Regions from separate parts of the Cerasibacillus sp. genome, predicted to be linked through region 3. Evidence: riboswitches for the same ligand, from Rfam matches in the RefSeq annotation. Region 3 holds a riboswitch; each other region holds the start of a gene.
What was found. A riboswitch is a leader RNA that binds a small molecule or an ion and turns the genes downstream of it on or off. The one in region 3 is predicted to bind thiamine pyrophosphate.

Region 1 (6,541 bases), on a different contig from region 3:
TTAGATAGAGAACTTCACAAAAAATATCAATTAAGAAGGATTTTCGACATATATTATCGAATATTAATATATAGGCAAATTATTCCACTAAACGCAAAAATTATTCTCCTAAGATAATTCAATAAAATGATTGCTAAGTACAATGTAAGTAAAGGTGAAAAAGAGTCGATAGAATAAAGGTGATGATTTATGAAAGGGATTCGTTTATTTACGAAAAGAACGATTATCATCATGGTTACTGTGCTTATGCTTGTCATAAGCACCGTTTCTTACACATTATCAACGCTAGCTGATGCAAAACAACAAGTAAAACAAGATATTACGGCCTTTTCTCGGGGCACATATGATATCTTGATAAGACCGCCACAGGCCCGAACCAATCTCGAAAAGCAACTTGGTTTAATTGAAGAAAACTATCTTGGAATCGGAAGCGGTGGTATAACGATAGACCAGTGGAAAGAAATAAAAAACCACCCACAAGTTGATATTGCGGCTCCTGTTGCTTCAATTGGCTTGTTTACCGCAAGATTACGTTCCTGGATGCTTGAAAAAACGGAAACATTGAAATACTATGAAGTCAACTACGAGACGAGTGATGGATTAAATACTTATACATATAACGAAGATACCTTTGTTTATGATTTTATCGATGACTTCGATGATGAAGATTTAGATTTACTTTGGTATCCTTCATCTTTTGAAGTAGGAAACAACTATCTCGATCATGTTGCGGCACTTTTTGCTTTTCCACCTTCTTATCATCAAGTAGTAGCGATTGATTCAGAAGAGGAAGGGAGATTAGTGAATGATGATTTAAGCTTACTTGAAGGAATGGCTCGTAATCATCGGGCTTATAAAAGTGGAAAGCTGGCTATCCCAGTGCTGAGCTTGAAAGATGTCTCGGTACCCAATACGATTAAACTGACAATCGATGACTTACTTAAACCGACAGAAGAAGAGTTAAGAGAGTGGAAAAGTAAACATAAGGATGGGCTTGCCATTCGTACATTAGTCGAAATGCCTGCCGATTATGAGCAATTTTTGGATGAGTATATTCGTAAAAAACGTATGCACAACAATGAAGTCTATGTATTTCATGCCCATGATGGTCCTTCTCCTTTTGAAGATTACCCTTTTTTTGTTAATAAGGAAAAGAAACTTGTCGCAGATGATGGTACGGGAAAGGGCGAAGGGTATTTAAGTGGATTTTATAGGAAATTTGGACAACGCATTGGCTATCAGCTTGACCCAGTCGTTTATAACATGGTAGATAACAAGAATCTGAGCATTAATCAGATGGGAATCGATGAGAATTATGGCGCGCCGATTTATAGAAAGATGACAGAAGTGGAATTTTTTGAAGTTGATGATGCAAATATTCCACTAAATGAAGATGATGCATTTGAATTTTCTCATGTAGGATTCTTTTCAATTGAAGAAAACCAAGATATGTTAGCGTCTTCCCCTTTAGGTATTTATGGGCGTGATATGCCATATTTGGCAACAGATTCATCAGTGAAACTTCATCCATCAGCTGTGCCGGGAAGTTTTATAACGACACCTGCACACGGACTGATTTCGATTGATTGGGCGGAGAAAATAAAAGGTGAGGCTCCGATTGACGCGATTCGAGTTAAAGTTGCCGGAATTACTGGCTATGATAAACGAGCGGCAACACTTATTCGTGAGTTAGCAGATGAATGGGAAGAAGCTGGTTTTACGGTTGATATTGTAGCAGGGGCATCACTTCAAGACCTCACCGTTGATGTTGAAGGAATTGGTAAAGTTGTTCAAATGTTTACGACGTTAGGAGCAGCAGATACGGTCATATCGAGTTGGAATGCGCTTCAAGTGCTTTTAACTTTATTATATGGTTTGGTAGCACTTACATTTGTCGGTTATTCATTTTCTAATTTACTTGTAGACCGTCAAAGAGATGAACAATTGCTAGCACAACTCGGTTGGTCAGAAAAACTTATCCGCCGGGTTCGCTATAAAGAATGGATAACGATGTTAGGCATTCCTATTACTCTCGTGATGATTGGTTTTACCGTTTATGGTATGTATATCAATGACTGGTTACCACTTATTTTATCAGCTGTGATTAGTATTATCTTTCTACTTTTACTTTTATTAGCCAGCTTCGTACAGAAAAAGAAAATACGACATCCTAAGAAACAAGGTAAAACGGTCGTTATGCAAAATATTCGTTTTTATAAATCAAGCATTATTGCCGCATGTATTCAGTTGTTTTTAATGACGCTTTTGACATGTTTTCTACCATTCTTCTTAATACAAACGGTCGCAAATACGACACTCACAAGACTTGGTGCTTATGTACATGGCGAAGTTGAGGGGTTATTTTACCTTGTTATCGTCCTATTGTACGTGTTAAGTTTAACAACAGTCTATCAATCACTTAGCCGTATGTGGGAAACACGTCAGTCAGAAATTAAGCTTTTTCTATATCTCGGTTGGGAGAAAAAAGCAATCCGAAACTATTTTATAAAAGAAGTGCTTATATGGGCTGGATTATCGATAGGTTTCGGGTGGATTGTAAGCTCTATCATTATGTTCATATTTATTGAGACGACGCTAATAGCATTTATATCAGGAATCATTGGATTTTTATTCATTTTGGCTGTGACTATTGGCGGTTCGATTTATTCATTACATCGAACACAAGTAAAAGGAGGTGCTACAATTGGACATCAAGCTTCATCATGTTAATAAATCATATGAAACAGGTGTCGAAACAATTAACGTTTTAAAAGAAATTGATTTTACCGTTGCATCTGGGAGTTGGCTTACGATAACTGGTCCATCCGGTTCTGGTAAAACAACATTACTGCGACTTTTATCAGCTATTGAGCAAGCGGATCGTGGACAAGTGATAATTGGCGAACTTGATGCGATGACAGCACTTGAAGCAGAACGTCGCTCTTTTCGTCGGAAATATATCGGCTATATTTTTCAGGACTTTCAACTGTTTGATCAGTTCGATGTGCTTACGAATGTGATGATTCCTTTATTACCATACGAATCGAAAGCTGTTGTCAAAGAAAAGGCGGAACAATTGCTTGACATGGTTGGCCTTACGAATAGGAAAAATCATATGCCATCACAATTATCTGGTGGAGAAAAACAACGAACAGCCATTGCTAGGGCCTTGATGAATGACCCACAGCTCATATTATGTGACGAACCAACAGGAAACCTAGATCTTAAAAATCGTGATCAGATTATGGCTATTTTACAAGATATCCATAAAAAAGGCGCAACGATTGTCCTTGTCACACATGATTTAGAACTGACAAAACATGGTAATTTCCAATTTGAACTAAGAAATGGCGAAATCGTGGATCGTATAATGAATTGAAGAAGCTTCATCTTGAAATTTAATCGTCGATATGGCATAGTTATGATGAAGACAAATAAAAGATTCATTGTAGGGGTACCAGTGTTTTGCTGGTTGAGATTGTATCCGTAAGATACTAACTCTTTGAACCTGATCTGGTTAATACCAGCGAAGGGAACATGTGACACAACTATGTCTATATATGTGTTCATGCCCCTAGATTTTCTAGGGCTTTTTTTATGAATTCGTATCATTCCCTACGACTGAATCGAAAAAAGGGAGATTAACATGAAGAGACTACTAGCTATACTCATCACTGTATTACTTATTATGACAGCTTGTGGTAATAATGATACAAAAGAAAAAACATCTGATGAATCAAACAAGAAGAAAGATGAATTAACAGCAGTAAAAGTTGTTTTAGATTGGACACCGAATACAAATCATACAGGTCTATATGTCGCTCAGGAAAAAGGTTACTTTCAAGAAGAAGGCTTAGAAGTAGAGATTATGTTGCCAGGTGAAGCTGGAGCTGACCAACTGATTGCATCGGGACAAGCTGATTTTGGAATTAGTAACCAGGAGAGTATTACAGAAGCAAGAGTTCAAGATATCCCACTTGTTTCGATTGCAGCAATCATTCAACATAATACATCAGGTTTTGCCGCACCGGTTGATAAAAATATAAAATCACCGAAAGATTTTGAAGGTAAAACATATGGTGGCTGGGGCTCACCTGTAGAAGAAGCTGTCTTATCAACATTGATGAAACAAGACGGTGGCAATATTGATAAGTTAAACATCGTTAATATCGGTACAGCGGATTATTTCACTGCTGTTACACGTGATATTGATTTTGCTTGGATCTTCTATGGATGGACAGGAATTGAAGCTGAATTGCGTGAGGAAGAATTAGACATGCTCTATTTAACTGATTTCTCGGATAAGCTCGATTATTACACACCTGTTCTCGCTACAAGTGAAGAACAAATTGAAAAAAATCCAGAAACAGTAGAAAAGTTTTTAAGTGCCGTATCTAAAGGATATGAATTTGCGATAGAAGACCCTGAAGCAGCGGCAAATATTTTAATCGATGCGGTACCAGATCTTGACGCAGATTTAGTAAAAGCTAGCCAAGAGTGGCTAAAAGATAAATATCAAGATGATGCTGAGCGTTGGGGCGAACAAAAACTAGAAGTATGGGAAAACTATGCAGAGTGGATGCTGGAAAATGATTTACTTGATAAAGAATTAGATAGTGATAAAGCATTTACAAATGAATTTTTACCAAAATAAAAGAGGTGTCCATCATGGCAAACGCACTTATAAGTATACAAATTATACCAAAGACGAAAAATGGTGAAGATGTCATTCCATATGTTGATGCAGCTATTGAGGTCATTGAACAATCTGGTGTTAAATATCAAGTGAATCCACTTGAAACAACGATGGAAGGTAATTTAAGCGAATTGTTAGCGATTGTCGAACGTATGAATGAAAAAATGGTGGAACTGGGTAGTTCGAATGTGATTTCACAAGTGAAAATATTATATGAACCAAGTGGTGCTTCAATGGATAAATTGACGGAGAAGTATCGATAATATGAAGCAATTAATAAATAAAGGATGGCGACCATTATTGGTCATCATCCTTTTCATCATCGGCTGGGAAGTCGCTTGTCAAACATTCGAAATACCAACATGGCTCTTACCACCACCGAGCGATATAGTGGATGAAGCATTAACTGGTTGGAATCAGTATTCTAAACATATTTCATCAACCGTGCAATTAGCAATTATTGGATTTTTAGTCGGTTCAAGTGTCGGAATTGTTGTCGCTATATCATTGCATCTCATTCCGTTTATGCGGGAGGCTTTTTATCCTGTACTCATTATATCGCAAAATATTCCTGTCATTGTTTCTGCTCCCTTACTTATTATTTGGTTTGGTTTCGGGATGTTACCGAAAGTAATTATTATTACACTTGTCTGCTTTTTTCCAATTACAATTGCTGCGTTAGATGGATTTAGACAGACGAATCGTGATTGGCTCCATTATATGCAAATGGCGGGTGCTTCTAAGTTACAAATTTTTAGGAAGCTTGAATGGCCACATGCTTTACCAGCTGTTTTTTCTGGTTTGAAAATATCGGCTACTTATAGTGTCATGGGAGCAGTTATTTCTGAATGGTTAGGTGCAAATAAAGGGATTGGTGTTTATATGACACTAGCATCATCTTCTTTTCGGACAGATCGGGTATTTGTCGCCATTTTCTTAGTGATTATTTTAAGTTTATTATTCTTTGGTCTTATCGTTTATATCGAAAAAAAGCTCGTCCGTTGGAAACCAATAGAAGAAGGGAATGCCCATGAGTCATTTAGTCATTAAACAAATCAATAAATCATTCGGAAATCATGCTGTATTAAAGAACCTATCCTTAACAGTAAATGATGGCGAATTCGTATCAATACTTGGTCCGTCTGGTAGTGGTAAAAGCACATTATTTCGTTTAATTGGTGGCATTAGTCTTCCTGATAATGGAGACATTTATTTAGATGAAGTAAAAATAAATGGACGTCGTGGTTCGATAAGTTATATGCCACAATCACCAGCACTACTCCCATGGCGAAGTATTTTAAAAAATGTCGTCCTTGGTGCTGAACTTCATGGTCCATATGATAAAAAAATAGCTCTGCAAATGATTGAACGTGCGGGTCTAAAAGGTTATGAAAATCATTATCCATATGAGCTATCAGGTGGAATGCAACAGCGTGTCTCTTTTATACGTGCATTGCTTAGTCCGCAAAAATTCATGTGTCTTGATGAACCGTTTTCTGCTCTTGATGAATTTACGCGCCTCGATATGCAGAAGTGGTTAATGGATGTATGGAGTGAATATCGCCGCTCAATTTTATTTGTGACGCATAATATTGAAGAAGCGATTTTTCTTTCTGACCGGATCATCATCTTGTCTGAACGTCCAGCGACCGTAAAACATGAATTCGTTATTCCTTTTCCACGTCCACGCCATGAAGGACTATTGTTAACAGAGGAATTTTTACACTTTAAAAAGAAAGTGTATGAGAAAATGCAGAAATAAGGTCTCAATTAATCATAAGAGAAAGGGGCTGGGACAAAACCAGTTTTAAATGAGAAAAATTGCGGAATCAACATTGAAATGTT
Region 2 (6,541 bases), on a different contig from region 3:
TATAAATAGGTAAGCGTATCAATGACAAAGCTGGCATGTACTTTTGATTTTAATGCATCTACTTCTTCATAAATTTGCGATGTAGGCACCCCTTTCTTTATTCGTTCTCCGGCCTCGATAACGAGATGCCCCATGCCTGTAGAAAGATTTCCTGAATCTATGACATAGATATTTTCCAATTCTTCACTTGCAAGTTTCGCATTTTGATGTGAGGAAGAGATGCCTGAACCTAGGCTAATATGAACGACTTCATGCCCTTCGTCTGTCCATTGACGAAAGTGATCGATATATTCTTGAGGGTTTGGTGCAGATGTTTTCGGTAATATACGTTCTTTTTTAAAGGTTTCGTAAATCTCATCTGGTGTAATGTCAACCCCGTCTTGATAAATTTTATCGCCTAAGTTTATACGAAGAGGCTGTAGATGAACGTCGTACCGTTCCAGTAGTGCGGTGCTTAAATCACAAGTACTGTCAGCACTGAGAATAATTTTTGACATATGTATTCAACCTCTCTGATTTTAGTACACTGTATTTACTATTACCGTTATTCTATCAAGAGTGCACAAAGACATTCAAACATTTGATATTTCCATAAACATTTTAAAAATACCGATTCCACAACTAATCATTTGCTTGTAACAACATGGTAGATTGCTATTTCATAAAGGAAGCCGACAACGAATATTTAATGATTTTACTAATTCCAATTGCACCTGATTAACAAGATTGATTGTGAAGCGGCTATTTTTCGGACGGACATTTCCATTACAATCGATACCGTTTCACAACGATACAGCATTATTAGATAGGAGAATTAATGTTTAAATGTCAGATTTAATTTTCGTTTCTCATCATCTGTAAACACGCGTGAACGTGTTAAAAATCGCTTCCCTTCTGGTCCCTCTAATGAGAACATTCCACCACGCCCATCAACAACATCGATAATTAATTGCGTATGCTGCCAATATTCATATTGATCTTTTGCCATATAAAACGGCGCGCACCCTATTTTTCCTAATAAAACGTCCGCATCTCCAACGCGAAATTCATCACGTGGATAACACATCGGTGAGCTGCCATCACAGCAACCACCAGATTGATGAAACATTAATGGACCATGCCTTTCTTTTAGAAAACCAATTAACTTTAACGCTTTTTCCGTGGCAACAACGCGTTTTATCATTTTATATCATCCTTTTTCTTTTTGTCGCTTACAATTGTTGTGCCATCAGTGAAGTAACACTCCTTAATCTGTTTTTATGATATGCATTTAGAACATTAACAAGAAATACTTCAGCCGCAAGCGATAGATAATATACTGCGGGTACTTGAGAAACGTGTTTGAACGGTACTGTACTCGCTGATGAGCCTGCCATGAGTATTTAAGCATACTTCTCATGCGGTTTGGTATTCCTGGCAGACTCGTATGACATACATGAAACATTTTCAATACTGTTGTACCCGCTTAAAGACTTATCTAAGCATACTTAATCTACATTCCTTACGAATTGATATCCACAGGTGATATGCAATCGTTCTCAAAATGAAGACCAATAGTCAAATTAAAATAACCCCGTCGGTTCTTCACTATAACTGATAAGCAAGTTTTTCGTTTGTTGATAGTGGCTAAGCATAATTAAATGGTTTTCGCGTCCGATGCCTGATTTTTTATAGCCACCGAATGCGGCATGAGCTGGATATTGATGATACGTATTCGTCCACACACGGCCTGCTTGAATCCCACGCCCGAAACGATAGGCTTTATTAATATTTCGCGTCCAGACACCAGCACCGAGGCCATATAATGTGTCGTTCGCGATATCCATCGCTGAGTTTTCATCTTTAAACGTTGTGACAGATAGAACCGGGCCAAAAATCTCCTCTTGAAAAATCCGCATGTTATTATGCCCTTTAAAGATGGTCGGTTTGACATAATAGCCGCCACTTAGTTCACCTGCTAATTCATTCCTACTTCCACCAACTAATACTTCTGCGCCTTCTTCTTTTCCAATTTCCAAATAGGACATGATTTTTTCCATTTGTTCCATCGACGCTTGTGCACCCATCATTGTTTCGGTATCTAATGGATGACCGACTTTAATTTCTTTTACTCTTGCAATGGCTTTTTCCATAAAATCATCATAAATTGATTCTTGAATGAGCGCACGTGATGGACACGTACAAACTTCGCCTTGGTTTAACGCGAACATAACGAGTCCTTCGACTGCTTTATCTAAAAATCCGTCATCTTGATCCATCACATCATTGAAGAAAATATTTGGTGATTTGCCACCTAATTCAAGTGTAACTGGAATAATATTTTCGGATGCATATTGCATAATTAACCGACCTGTCGTTGTCTCACCAGTGAACGCCACTTTCGCAATACGACTATTTGTAGCTAAAGGTTTACCAGCTTCTAATCCGAATCCGTTCACTACATTCAGTACACCTGGAGGTAATAAATCACCGATTAACTCTAGAAAAACATGAATCGATGCTGGCGTTTGTTCAGCTGGTTTTAATACAACACAATTCCCCGCTGCGAGTGCTGGTGCAATTTTCCATGTAGCCATTAATAGCGGGAAGTTCCATGGAATAATTTGCCCAACAACACCGAGTGGTTCATGGAAATGATAGGCAACCGTATCATCATCAATTTGACTAATTGAACCTTCTTGGGCTCTAATCGCTCCAGCAAAATAACGGAAATGATCAATAGCTAGTGGTATATCCGCAGCTAATGTTTCCCGCACCGCTTTACCATTATCCCAAGTTTCCGCCACCGCTAACATATCGATGTTTTCTTCGATTCGATCTGCTATTTTGTTTAATATATTTGCCCTTTCAGCTGGTGATGTTTTTCCCCAGGCATCCTTTGCCTTATACGCCACATCCACCGCACGTTCCACATCTTCTTTCGTCGACCTGGCAATCTCACAAAACACCTCACCTGTCACAGGACTGACGTTTTCAAAATAGTTCCCTTTTACCGGTGGGACATATTCACCCCCTATAAAATTGTCATACCGCTCCTTAAACTGCACAACTGAACCTTTCGTATTTGGATTGACATATCTCATAAATAAAGCCTCCTCACATAAACGATTAGGTGTATCATGTCGTTTTCTTATGTAATCACGGGTTGCTATTTAAAAAAACATGATACCCCCTGATAACATGTTTATATTAAGTTTTTGAAAAATATTCATGATTTGACTCTTTTGATGAATATGATAGTCTAAGAGTGAAAGATATTTCGTTTCTACTAGGGGAGCCTGAAAAAGGCTGAGACTAATTAGGTTTAGGACCCTTGGAACCTGATCTGGTTAACACCAGCGGAGGGAAGTGGACGATTCGCCAAGCAATTAGTTGACTAGGTTAGACTCTTTTGGGGGTCTTTCGAGTCAATATTTAACTGCGAAATCACTTTCCTCCTCCAGAATCGGAAACGATAACAAGAGGAGGATTTTTTATGTCATTTTCACAACAATTAAAAGAAGCAACAAAGCACAGTTGGGAATTAAGTTTAAATCATCCATTTGTTCAAGGGATTGTAAAAGGTGATTTACCACTAGAAACATTTCGTTACTATATTTTACAAGACATCTATTATCTAAAGCATTACGGTAAAATTCATGCGTTTGCCGCAGCTCATGCCGATGATTTCGCTGTGTCAGCGATGCTTGCAGAAAAGGCAAAATTAACAGCTGAGGCAGAATTAACGGTTCATAAGCAACATGCGCAAATATTAAATATTACTGAAGAGGATTTGAAAAACTTCAAGCCTGCTCCAACGGCATACGCCTACACATCTCATATGTATCGGGCAGCCTTATCAGGTAGTTTAGCAGAAATTGTCGCCGCCATGTTACCTTGTTATTGGCTCTATGCTGACATCGGTCGTATCAATAAAGACGCCAAACCAAAGGAAGAAATCTATCAAAACTGGTTGGCAACATATGCCAGTGACTGGTTCCAAGAGTCCACACAAGAGCAGATTGACCTACTCGATGAATTAGCATTAGAAGCAAGTGAAAAGGAAAAGGAAAAAATAAAAGACCAATTCATTATCGCCAAAGAATATGAACTCGCCTTTTGGGAAATGTCATATACGTTTGAAAAATGGTTGTCTGAGAAAGACTAGAATTTCCGCAATGAAATTCACCCTCTATCGTGAGGGTGAATTTTTTTGGTTTTGCATCAGGTGGAGTGCCCTACTCATCGCGGGTGAGATCTTTTTCGCGAGTCCGCATTGGTTGCAGCGCTCTACTCGTTGCGGGTGAGACTTTTTTCTAGAGTTCGTATCGGGTGGAAAGCTCTACTCCACACGGATTTCGGTTTTCTTATGAGTTTGTAAGGAGTGGAGGGAGCTACTCCGCACGAATTTTAATTTTCTTATGAAACTGTAAGGAGTGAAAGGATCTACTCCACACAGATTTCGGTTTTCTTATGAAACTGTAAGGAGTAGAAGGCGATACTCCACACAGATTTCGGTTTTCTTATGAAACTGTAAGGAGTGGAGAGCTCTAATCCGCATGGTTTTCAATTTCCTCATGAGATTGTGACGAGTGGAGAGCTCTAATCAGCACGGATTTCGGTTTTCTTTTGAGATTGTAAGGAGTGGAGGGGGCTACTCCACACGGTTTTCAATTTTCTTATGAGTTTGTAAGGAGTGGTGGGGGCTACTCCGCACGGATTTTAGTTTTCTTATGAAACTGTAAGGAGTGAAAGGATCTACTCCACACGGATTTCGGTTTTCTTATGAGTTTGTAAGGAGTGGAAAGCTCTACCCCACACGGTTTTCAATTTTCTTATGAGTTTGTAACGAGTGAAGCGCACTAATCAGCATTTTATTCATCTTTCTAGTCTACTTGTAACCTGTGCTCCGCTTCATGAAGCCAAAATAATAAAATATTCATTGACAATTCCAGGACATCTTTTATAATCGAAGTGAGTAATCACTCATTATATGTGAGGAGGTCATGAAATGGGCATCTCAATAGACGTTAAGAATATTAGTAAGCGTTTTGGCAAAAAAGATGTGTTACAGGATATCGATTTAGAAGTTGCAGATGGTGAAATTTACGGGTTGATTGGTCCCTCGGGTTCTGGAAAAACAACCTTAGTGAAAATGATTGTTGGTATGGATCGGCCTTCTGCTGGAAGTGTTCGTTTGCTTGATAAAAAAGTACCTGACTTAACTGTATTGGAGAATATTGGCTATATGGCTCAGGCCGATGCCCTCTATACAGATTTAACTGGGAGGGAAAACTTACAATTTTTTTCTTCACTTTTTTCACTGAACAAAGCACAACAGAAAGAACGCATTACATATGTCAGTGACCTTGTCAACCTGACGACAGACTTACAGAAAAAGGTATCCACCTACTCTGGTGGGATGAAACGCAGATTATCCCTTGCGATTGCACTCATTCAAGATCCTCAGGTTATAATTTTAGATGAACCGACAGTTGGAATTGATCCAGAATTAAGGCAAACGATTTGGAAAGAATTAATGCGCTTAAAACATAGCGGCAAAACCATCTTACTAACGACACATATCATGGATGAAGCAGAAAAATGCGATCGTCTTTCGATGATACGTGATGGAAAAATCATCACATCTGGGTCACCAAAATCATTAAAATCCCAATATGACACAACGAATTTAGAGGATGTCTTTTTATTTGCGGGGAGGGAAAGTCAATGAGAGTATTCGCTTTAGCAAAAAGAATTGTAATCCAAATGCTTCGGGATAAACGCGCACTTGCTTTAATGATGATTGCACCGTTGTTTATTATCACGATTCTTCATTATTTATTTTCAAATGAAGACGTGACACCACGCGTTGGCGTAAGTCATACGAATGATTCATTTATCGAATACCTAAAAGAACAGGATGTCGATGTCGTTCAATACGATGAAAATATGAAGCTAAAGTCAACGATTGAGGATGATGAACTGGATGCGATGGTCACCATGGAAGATGATAATTATGTTATCATTTTAAAAAATGAACAAACGGGAACATCAAAAGCGATTGAAATGAAAGTGAAGCAATCGATTGCCAGCATACAAAAAGAAAAACAAACGAGTGAGCTCTCTTCCTTTATAGAGGAGATCAAACAAATGGCTCCACAACTTGCACAACTACCAACATTAGCTCCAGAAGACATCCCGGAAGTTGAAAAAGTTTATGTATATGGAGATGAAGAGACAACCTTTTTTGATCAATTGGCACCTATTTTTGTAAGCTTTTTCGTCTTTTTCTTCGTATTTATTATTTCTGGTATCGCTATTTTGCGGGAAAGAACATCTGGCACATTAGAGCGATTAGTTGCAACACCAATTAAGCGGCGTGATATTGTATTTGGTTATATACTCGGTTACGGTTTATTTGCTGTCATTCAAACTTTAATCGTCGTTTTTTATGCTATTCGTGTGCTAGATATTATTTTAATAGGTTCTATTTGGCATGTGATACTGATAAACCTGGTCATTGCTTTTGTCGCATTAACACTTGGTACATTACTTTCAG
Region 3 (6,541 bases):
GTTCTACAACCGTTTGATAATCAATCTGTTGTTTCTTTGCACGTGTGTAAACAAGTCCTTCGGCTACTTTAATTCCAGCATCGTGGAGTAAGCGTTTCGCAATATCTTTATCCATACAAATAGCTGAACTTAAAACATTCGGACCTACGTATGGTAAATTAGCCACTCTTAGCATCCCTTGTAAACTACCATCTTCCCCTAATGTCCCATGAACAATTGGGAAAACAACGTCCAATTGTTGAAGCACTTCAGCTGTTTCGGTCTGAATGAACTGGTGGTCACTTGAGCCAGGAATAATTGCGACTGATTGGTTAGATTCATTTAATTCAATATGCTTCGGATCATCAGCATTTTTTAAATATGACTGTTTATTATTCACATGCCATTTTCCGTTTTTATCAATCCCAATAAGGACGACATCGAATTTTTCTTCGTCTATCGCATCAACGATATTCTTTGCAGATTGTAATGATACTTCATGTTCAGCTGATTTTCCACCAAAAATAATCCCAACGCTCGTTTTCTTCATCTTTTTTATCCTCTCTTATCATTAACTTAATTTATATGTATGCACATTCGATTGATTAATGAACTGACCTATTTACCACGGCTTCGCTTAGCATGTAAATAATCCTTAAAACTCACTTCGCCTTTTTCCATTCGTTCTTCTAATAGATCAAGTGAATCTTGTGCCGGATTTTTGTCAGCTCGGAAGCGAAATAAAATGTAAACTAATGCAACAAAAACAAGGAACGTGAGCAGAATGCGTACACCAATCGGAATCGACCAAAGCGCTAACATAACCCTTTCACCTCGTCGTTGTTCATTATCTTTATTTAAGCATAATCTAATGGAATTGCCAAATGAGAAAAACGTTTATACAGTTCCTTTCATTCAAACACTCATTTGATTGACATACTCCTTTCCATTTTCATATAATACATTCAAATGATCATTTGAATGAGGTGTTCCAATGTCTATAAAACTAAATGTTGAAGATGACAATCAAGCATGTGATATATACTGTTATGATGAAAACGTTGTAAATGAAGGCAAGCCAAAAGTAAAACAAGTTGATGGTGTAGAGAAGATTTTTAAAGCCTTGGCCGATCCAACTCGTTTGAAGATTGCTTATGCACTTACAATTGAAAAGGAATTATGTGTTTGTGATGTCGCTCATATCATTGGATCAACAAGTGCGACTGCTTCCCACCATTTACGTTTCTTAAAAAAAATGGACCTAGCCAAGAATCAAAGAAAAGGGAAACAGGTCTTTTATTCTTTAAAAGACGATCACGTTAGACAATTGATCTATATTGCCATGATTCACGCACATGAGGAGGAGGAAGATGTCTGAGACAAAAACATATCGTCTTGAAGGTTTGTCCTGTACAAACTGTGCTGCAAAGTTTGAAAAAAACATTCGTAATATCGTGACTGTTGAAGATGTTCAACTCAATTTCGGAGCATCTAAAATAACGATTCAAGGCGAAGCATCAATCGAACAATTAGAAAAGGCTGGAGCATTTGATGATATTAAAGTATTACCGGAAAACGTACGCATTAATAAAACAAAAGAGCCTTTTTGGAAGAAAAAGGCGAATATAACAGCATTAATTTCGCTTGTTTTCGTTTTTCTAGGGTATATCTTTTACTTTAATTATGGCGAAAATCATGTCGTGACGATTGGGTTATTTTTGGCAGCCATCATCATTGGTGGTTATCAGATGTTTATCGAAGGATTTAAAAATCTATTTAAATTAGATTTTAATATGAAAACACTAATGACGATTGCGGTTATCGGGGCTGCTATCATCGGTGAATGGGCTGAAGGTGCGGTTGTTGTTTTTCTATTCGCTGTTAGTGAAGCTTTAGAAGACTATTCGATTGATAAAGCAAGAGAATCCATTCGCTCACTGATGGACATTGCGCCAAACACGGCCCTTATTAAACGAGCGGACCAAGAAATTGAAATGAAAGTAGAAGATATTCAGATTGGCGATATCATGCTCGTAAAGCCTGGGCAACGTATCGCGATGGATGGTGAAGTGATTAAAGGAGAATCGTATATTAGTGAAGCAGCCATTACAGGTGAATCACTTCCTATTTTTAAATCAATTGGTCAGGATGTCTTTGCTGGATCCATTAATGAGGAAGGATTTCTCGAAGTTAAAGTAACGAAGCATGTTGAAGATACGACCATTGCTAAAATTATTCATCTCGTTGAAGAAGCACAAGCTGAAAAAGCCCCTTCACAAAAATTTGTAGACAGATTCGCCAAGTATTACACACCAGCTATCATGTTAATAGCATTATTCGTTGCAATCGTCCCACCATTATTGTTTAGTGCCGACTGGTCTACATGGGTGTATAGTGGATTAGCCGTGCTTGTCGTCGGTTGTCCTTGTGCGCTCGTTATCTCAACACCTGTTGCGATTGTCACAGCAATTGGTAATGCAGCACGACATGGTGTATTAATTAAAGGTGGTGTTCATCTTGAAGAAGCGGGACATTTACGCGCTGTCGCCTTTGACAAAACAGGCACATTGACAGAAGGTACACCTAGAGTTACAGATGTCATACCATTAAATGATACAGATGAACAAGACGTTTTATCCATTGCTCATACAATTGAATCTTATTCAGAGCACCCGTTAGCAACAGCCATCGTTCACTATGCAAAAGAAGCACAAGTACCTAAATATAAAGCAGAAGCATTTCAATCTATAACAGGGAAAGGTGCTAAAGCGACAATTGAACATACCGAGTATTATATTGGAAGCCCCGCTTTCTTTAATACAGAACAAACGATACCAGAAACTATTCAAGAGACAATTAATGCCTTACAACGAGATGGGAAAACAGTGATGGTTCTAGGCACAAAAACAAAAACACTCGGTTTAATCGCTGTAGCTGATCGGCTACGTAAAGAAAGTCGCGATATCATTGATACATTACATCAAATCGGAATTGAAAAAACAATCATGTTAACTGGCGATAATGAAAACACAGGACATGCCATTGGGCGTGAACTTGGTATATCAGAAGTTAAAGCAGAATTATTACCAGATGAAAAACTAGAAGTCATAAAGAATTTAAAACAACAATATGGGAAAACCGCTATGGTTGGTGACGGGATTAATGATGCACCAGCACTTGCTGGGTCTTCAGTCGGAATTGCTATGGGCGGCGCTGGAACAGATGCAGCTCTTGAAACAGCTGATATCGCCTTAATGGGTGATGATCTAACAAAATTACCATATACAGTAGCACTTAGCCGCAAAACGTTATCGATTATAAAACAAAACATCTCTTTTGCACTCGGTCTAAAATTACTTGCTTTATTATTCGTCATTCCAGGCTGGCTAACACTTTGGATTGCTATTTTTGCCGATATGGGGGCTACGCTCATAGTTACTTTAAATTCTTTAAGATTAATCCGCAGTAAATACGAGTCAGCATAAAACAGAGTCCGCTATTGGTTAAAGTAGCGGACTCTCATTTATTTCGGTACATTTTCTTGTGATTCATAGGCTTTTCGACGGCTATCGCTTAAATAAGCCTTAATGTTGGGACAAGCGTCACATGTCTCATCTTTAAATTGCAGATACAACTCTTTATATTCCTCGTCTGAAATTTCACCTTTAGCAAGACTTTCATTTAACATGTTAACGACTTTTCGATCACGCTTTTTATCTTTCCGAATAATAATGATAGTCGTGAGAATGGTGATAATAATAACACCAATCCAAAGTAGTCCAAACAATTCCCCACCCTGCATTCATATCCTCCTATCACATTTGCTATTCATACTTATTTAATCATGATTGATTTAAAATTGAAACAAAGTCAACTTAGACACAAACATACTTAACTAAAAAAGTACCATCTATTTTTCTGTATCCGCTTTACAATCTAAGTAATCATCGTTAAGATGAAATTAAGTTATTATTTGCACTAGGGGTGCCATTTTTGGCTGAGAGGAATAAATATTCTAACCCTTTGCACCCGATCTGGTTAATACTAGCGTGGGAAAGTGCAGTTTACCATGAGAATTATTACACATGGTGCTGCATTCCTAATGGGATGCAGCTTTTTTTTGTAAATAAAATAGCTGTTTAAAGGGGGAGTTATTTTGGGAGAAACATGGAATATCTTACGAACAGGTTCTCATGATGCCCATATCAATATGGCGCTTGATGAGGCTCTATTGAATTGGCATAGCGAAGGACATATTCCACCAACATTACGTTTCTATGGCTGGAGGAAACCATCATTATCTGTTGGGCATTTCCAAAAGGTTGAGAAATCGATACATTTCCCAGGCTTAGAGAAACATGGCTGTCAATATGTTCGTAGATTAACTGGGGGAAGTGCTGTCCTGCATGATGATGAACTAACTTACAGTATTGTCGTTTCTGAGAATCATCCGAAAATCCCACACTCTATTCGGGAAGCATACTATGTGTTATCACAAGGCATACTAGAAGGATATAAAAACCTCGGCATTCAAGCCGAATATTTTATCCCAAAACAAAAAAGCAAACGAACTGCTGTCTGCTTTGAAAGACCTGCCTTTTATGAATTAGTTGTTGATGGTAAAAAAATATCAGGTAACGCACAAACAAGGAAAAAAGGAGTCCTATTACAACACGGATCCATTCCTATTCGCATCGATATCGACATGCTATTTGATTTATTTATATTTCCTAATGAAAGAATGCGTGACGTTAACAAGCGTGCCTTCAGACAAAAAGCAGCAACCATTCAGCAATTAACAGGGAAAACATTTACATACGATGAGGTTGAACAAGCTTTTTATCATGGGTTTCAATCGACACTAGACGTTCAATTTAAGCCTTTTGAGTTAACAGAAAGTCAATGGGATGAAGTGTATCAATTAGCAGAAAAACATTATAAAGAAACCATCCCATCATTTGTTTAATGAATTCATCAATCATTTAGGGGGCACAGCAATGAAAAATAAAACAGAGATTTTAAGAAAGCCGAAATGGTTAACAACGAATATTAACACGAATAAATCATACACACAATTAAAAAAGTTAATGCGTTCTAAAAACCTCCATACTGTTTGTGAAGAAGCAAAATGTCCGAATATTTATGAATGTTGGAGTGAACGTAAAACGGCTACATTCATGATTTTAGGAGATACATGTACAAGAGGCTGTCGTTTCTGTGCGGTTAAAACAGGATTACCGAATGAATTAGATTGGAACGAACCAGAAAGAGTAGCCGATTCAGTTCAGTTAATGGGGCTACGCCATGTTGTCGTTACAGCAGTTGCTCGTGATGATTTAAATGATGGTGGTGCTCAAGTTTTTGCTGAAACGGTACGAGCAATCCGTAAAAAAAATCCAGGCTGTACAATTGAAGTCCTTCCTTCTGATATGAAAGGTGACTATGAAAGTTTAAAAACATTGATGGATAGTAAGCCTGATATTTTTAACCATAATATTGAAACAGTGAGGCGCTTGACAAAACGTGTCCGGGCACGAGCAACATATGACCGTTCTTTACAACTATTACAGCGCGTAAAATTAATCGCTCCACAGACACCGACAAAATCGAGTATTATGGTTGGCTTAGGAGAGACAAAAGAAGAAATTATTCAAGCAATGGATGACTTATTAGCTCATGGTGTCGATATTATGACAATCGGCCAATATTTACAGCCGACGCGAAAACATTTAAATGTGGAACGTTATTATCATCCAGATGAATTTGAGGAATTAAAAGAAATTGCATTACAGAAAGGTTTTCAACATTGTGAGTCTGGTCCACTTGTTCGTTCATCATATCATGCTGACGAACAAGTGAATCAAGCAGCCGCCCAACGTCGGATTAAGTATATGAAAGGCTATGAACAACAAGAGGGAAAAGAAGTAGACTTTTCGTTTAACAAATAGCTAGAAATCTCACTTCATACTATTCAAAAAACCCTCTATCAATTGATAGAGGGTTTTTCACTTTTCCATTACCGTTTGTTAATTAATGCTGCAGTAAATGTTATAGGGCCATTTAGGAATAAATCCGTATCTAGCGGTTCGATAGTTACAGTATACGTGACATTGTTAGCGTTTTCCGTTATTCTATCAACATGCATTAATGGTTCAATGACTTGGTCATCACCAGCCTCACCTTCTACCTCAAATCTAGCTCGATAGATTTCTGAACCAGGGGTAAATACTGGAGGGTTTCCTTTAAATATTCTCATATCTACTCGATTGTCAATAAAGATGGTCTCATCCTGATCTAAACCAAATACGCCATTTAGCCAAACTAAGTCTCCATTTCTAACCTGCTCAAGAGTGACGGAGGCTACAGGTGTTTGCATATCTTCAGGTAATCTCATATTATTATCCATCCGAACATTTGGATCAAGTGTAAAAAATTCAAAATCTAATAAATCTGCTTTGTCTCGTTTTTTATGCTTATCCTTCCCATCATGTTTTTTACCTTTCTTACAGCAACATTTATGATCATGTTTACAACAATCATCCCATTTATGATGATGTTTCTT

Region 1: another riboswitch for thiamine pyrophosphate. It lies ahead of VIG73_RS01695 (ABC transporter substrate-binding protein); the one in region 3 lies ahead of VIG73_RS06515 (lipoate--protein ligase family protein).
Region 2: another riboswitch for thiamine pyrophosphate. It lies ahead of tenA (thiaminase II); the one in region 3 lies ahead of VIG73_RS06515 (lipoate--protein ligase family protein).

The regions. Positions count from the first base shown of each region.
Region 1 covers NZ_DATBTY010000006.1:95,644-102,184, forward strand. The annotation lists gene VIG73_RS01685 (hypothetical protein) at 190-2,730, shown strand; gene VIG73_RS01690 (ABC transporter ATP-binding protein) at 2,705-3,379, shown strand; TPP riboswitch at 3,441-3,552, shown strand; gene VIG73_RS01695 (ABC transporter substrate-binding protein) at 3,647-4,654, shown strand; gene VIG73_RS01700 (thiamine-binding protein) at 4,669-4,959, shown strand; gene VIG73_RS01705 (ABC transporter permease) at 4,961-5,746, shown strand; gene VIG73_RS01710 (ABC transporter ATP-binding protein) at 5,727-6,458, shown strand; partial or broken gene VIG73_RS15775 (transposase) at 6,467-6,541, opposite strand, start outside.
Region 2 covers NZ_DATBTY010000052.1:60-6,600, forward strand. The annotation lists partial or broken gene VIG73_RS09035 (DegV family protein) at 1-497, opposite strand, end outside; gene VIG73_RS09040 (DUF779 domain-containing protein) at 815-1,183, opposite strand; gene adh (aldehyde dehydrogenase) at 1,563-3,083, opposite strand; TPP riboswitch at 3,261-3,364, shown strand; gene tenA (thiaminase II) at 3,476-4,147, shown strand; gene VIG73_RS09055 (ABC transporter ATP-binding protein) at 4,991-5,713, shown strand; gene VIG73_RS09060 (ABC transporter permease) at 5,710-6,541, shown strand, end outside.
Region 3 covers NZ_DATBTY010000036.1:85,172-91,712, reverse strand. The annotation lists gene ddlA (D-alanine--D-alanine ligase) at 1-529, opposite strand, end outside; gene VIG73_RS06535 (hypothetical protein) at 598-801, opposite strand; gene VIG73_RS06530 (metalloregulator ArsR/SmtB family transcription factor) at 974-1,357, shown strand; gene VIG73_RS06525 (heavy metal translocating P-type ATPase) at 1,350-3,464, shown strand; gene VIG73_RS06520 (hypothetical protein) at 3,503-3,781, opposite strand; TPP riboswitch at 3,950-4,052, shown strand; gene VIG73_RS06515 (lipoate--protein ligase family protein) at 4,136-4,945, shown strand; gene lipA (lipoyl synthase) at 4,953-5,927, shown strand; gene VIG73_RS06505 (hypothetical protein) at 5,996-6,541, opposite strand, start outside.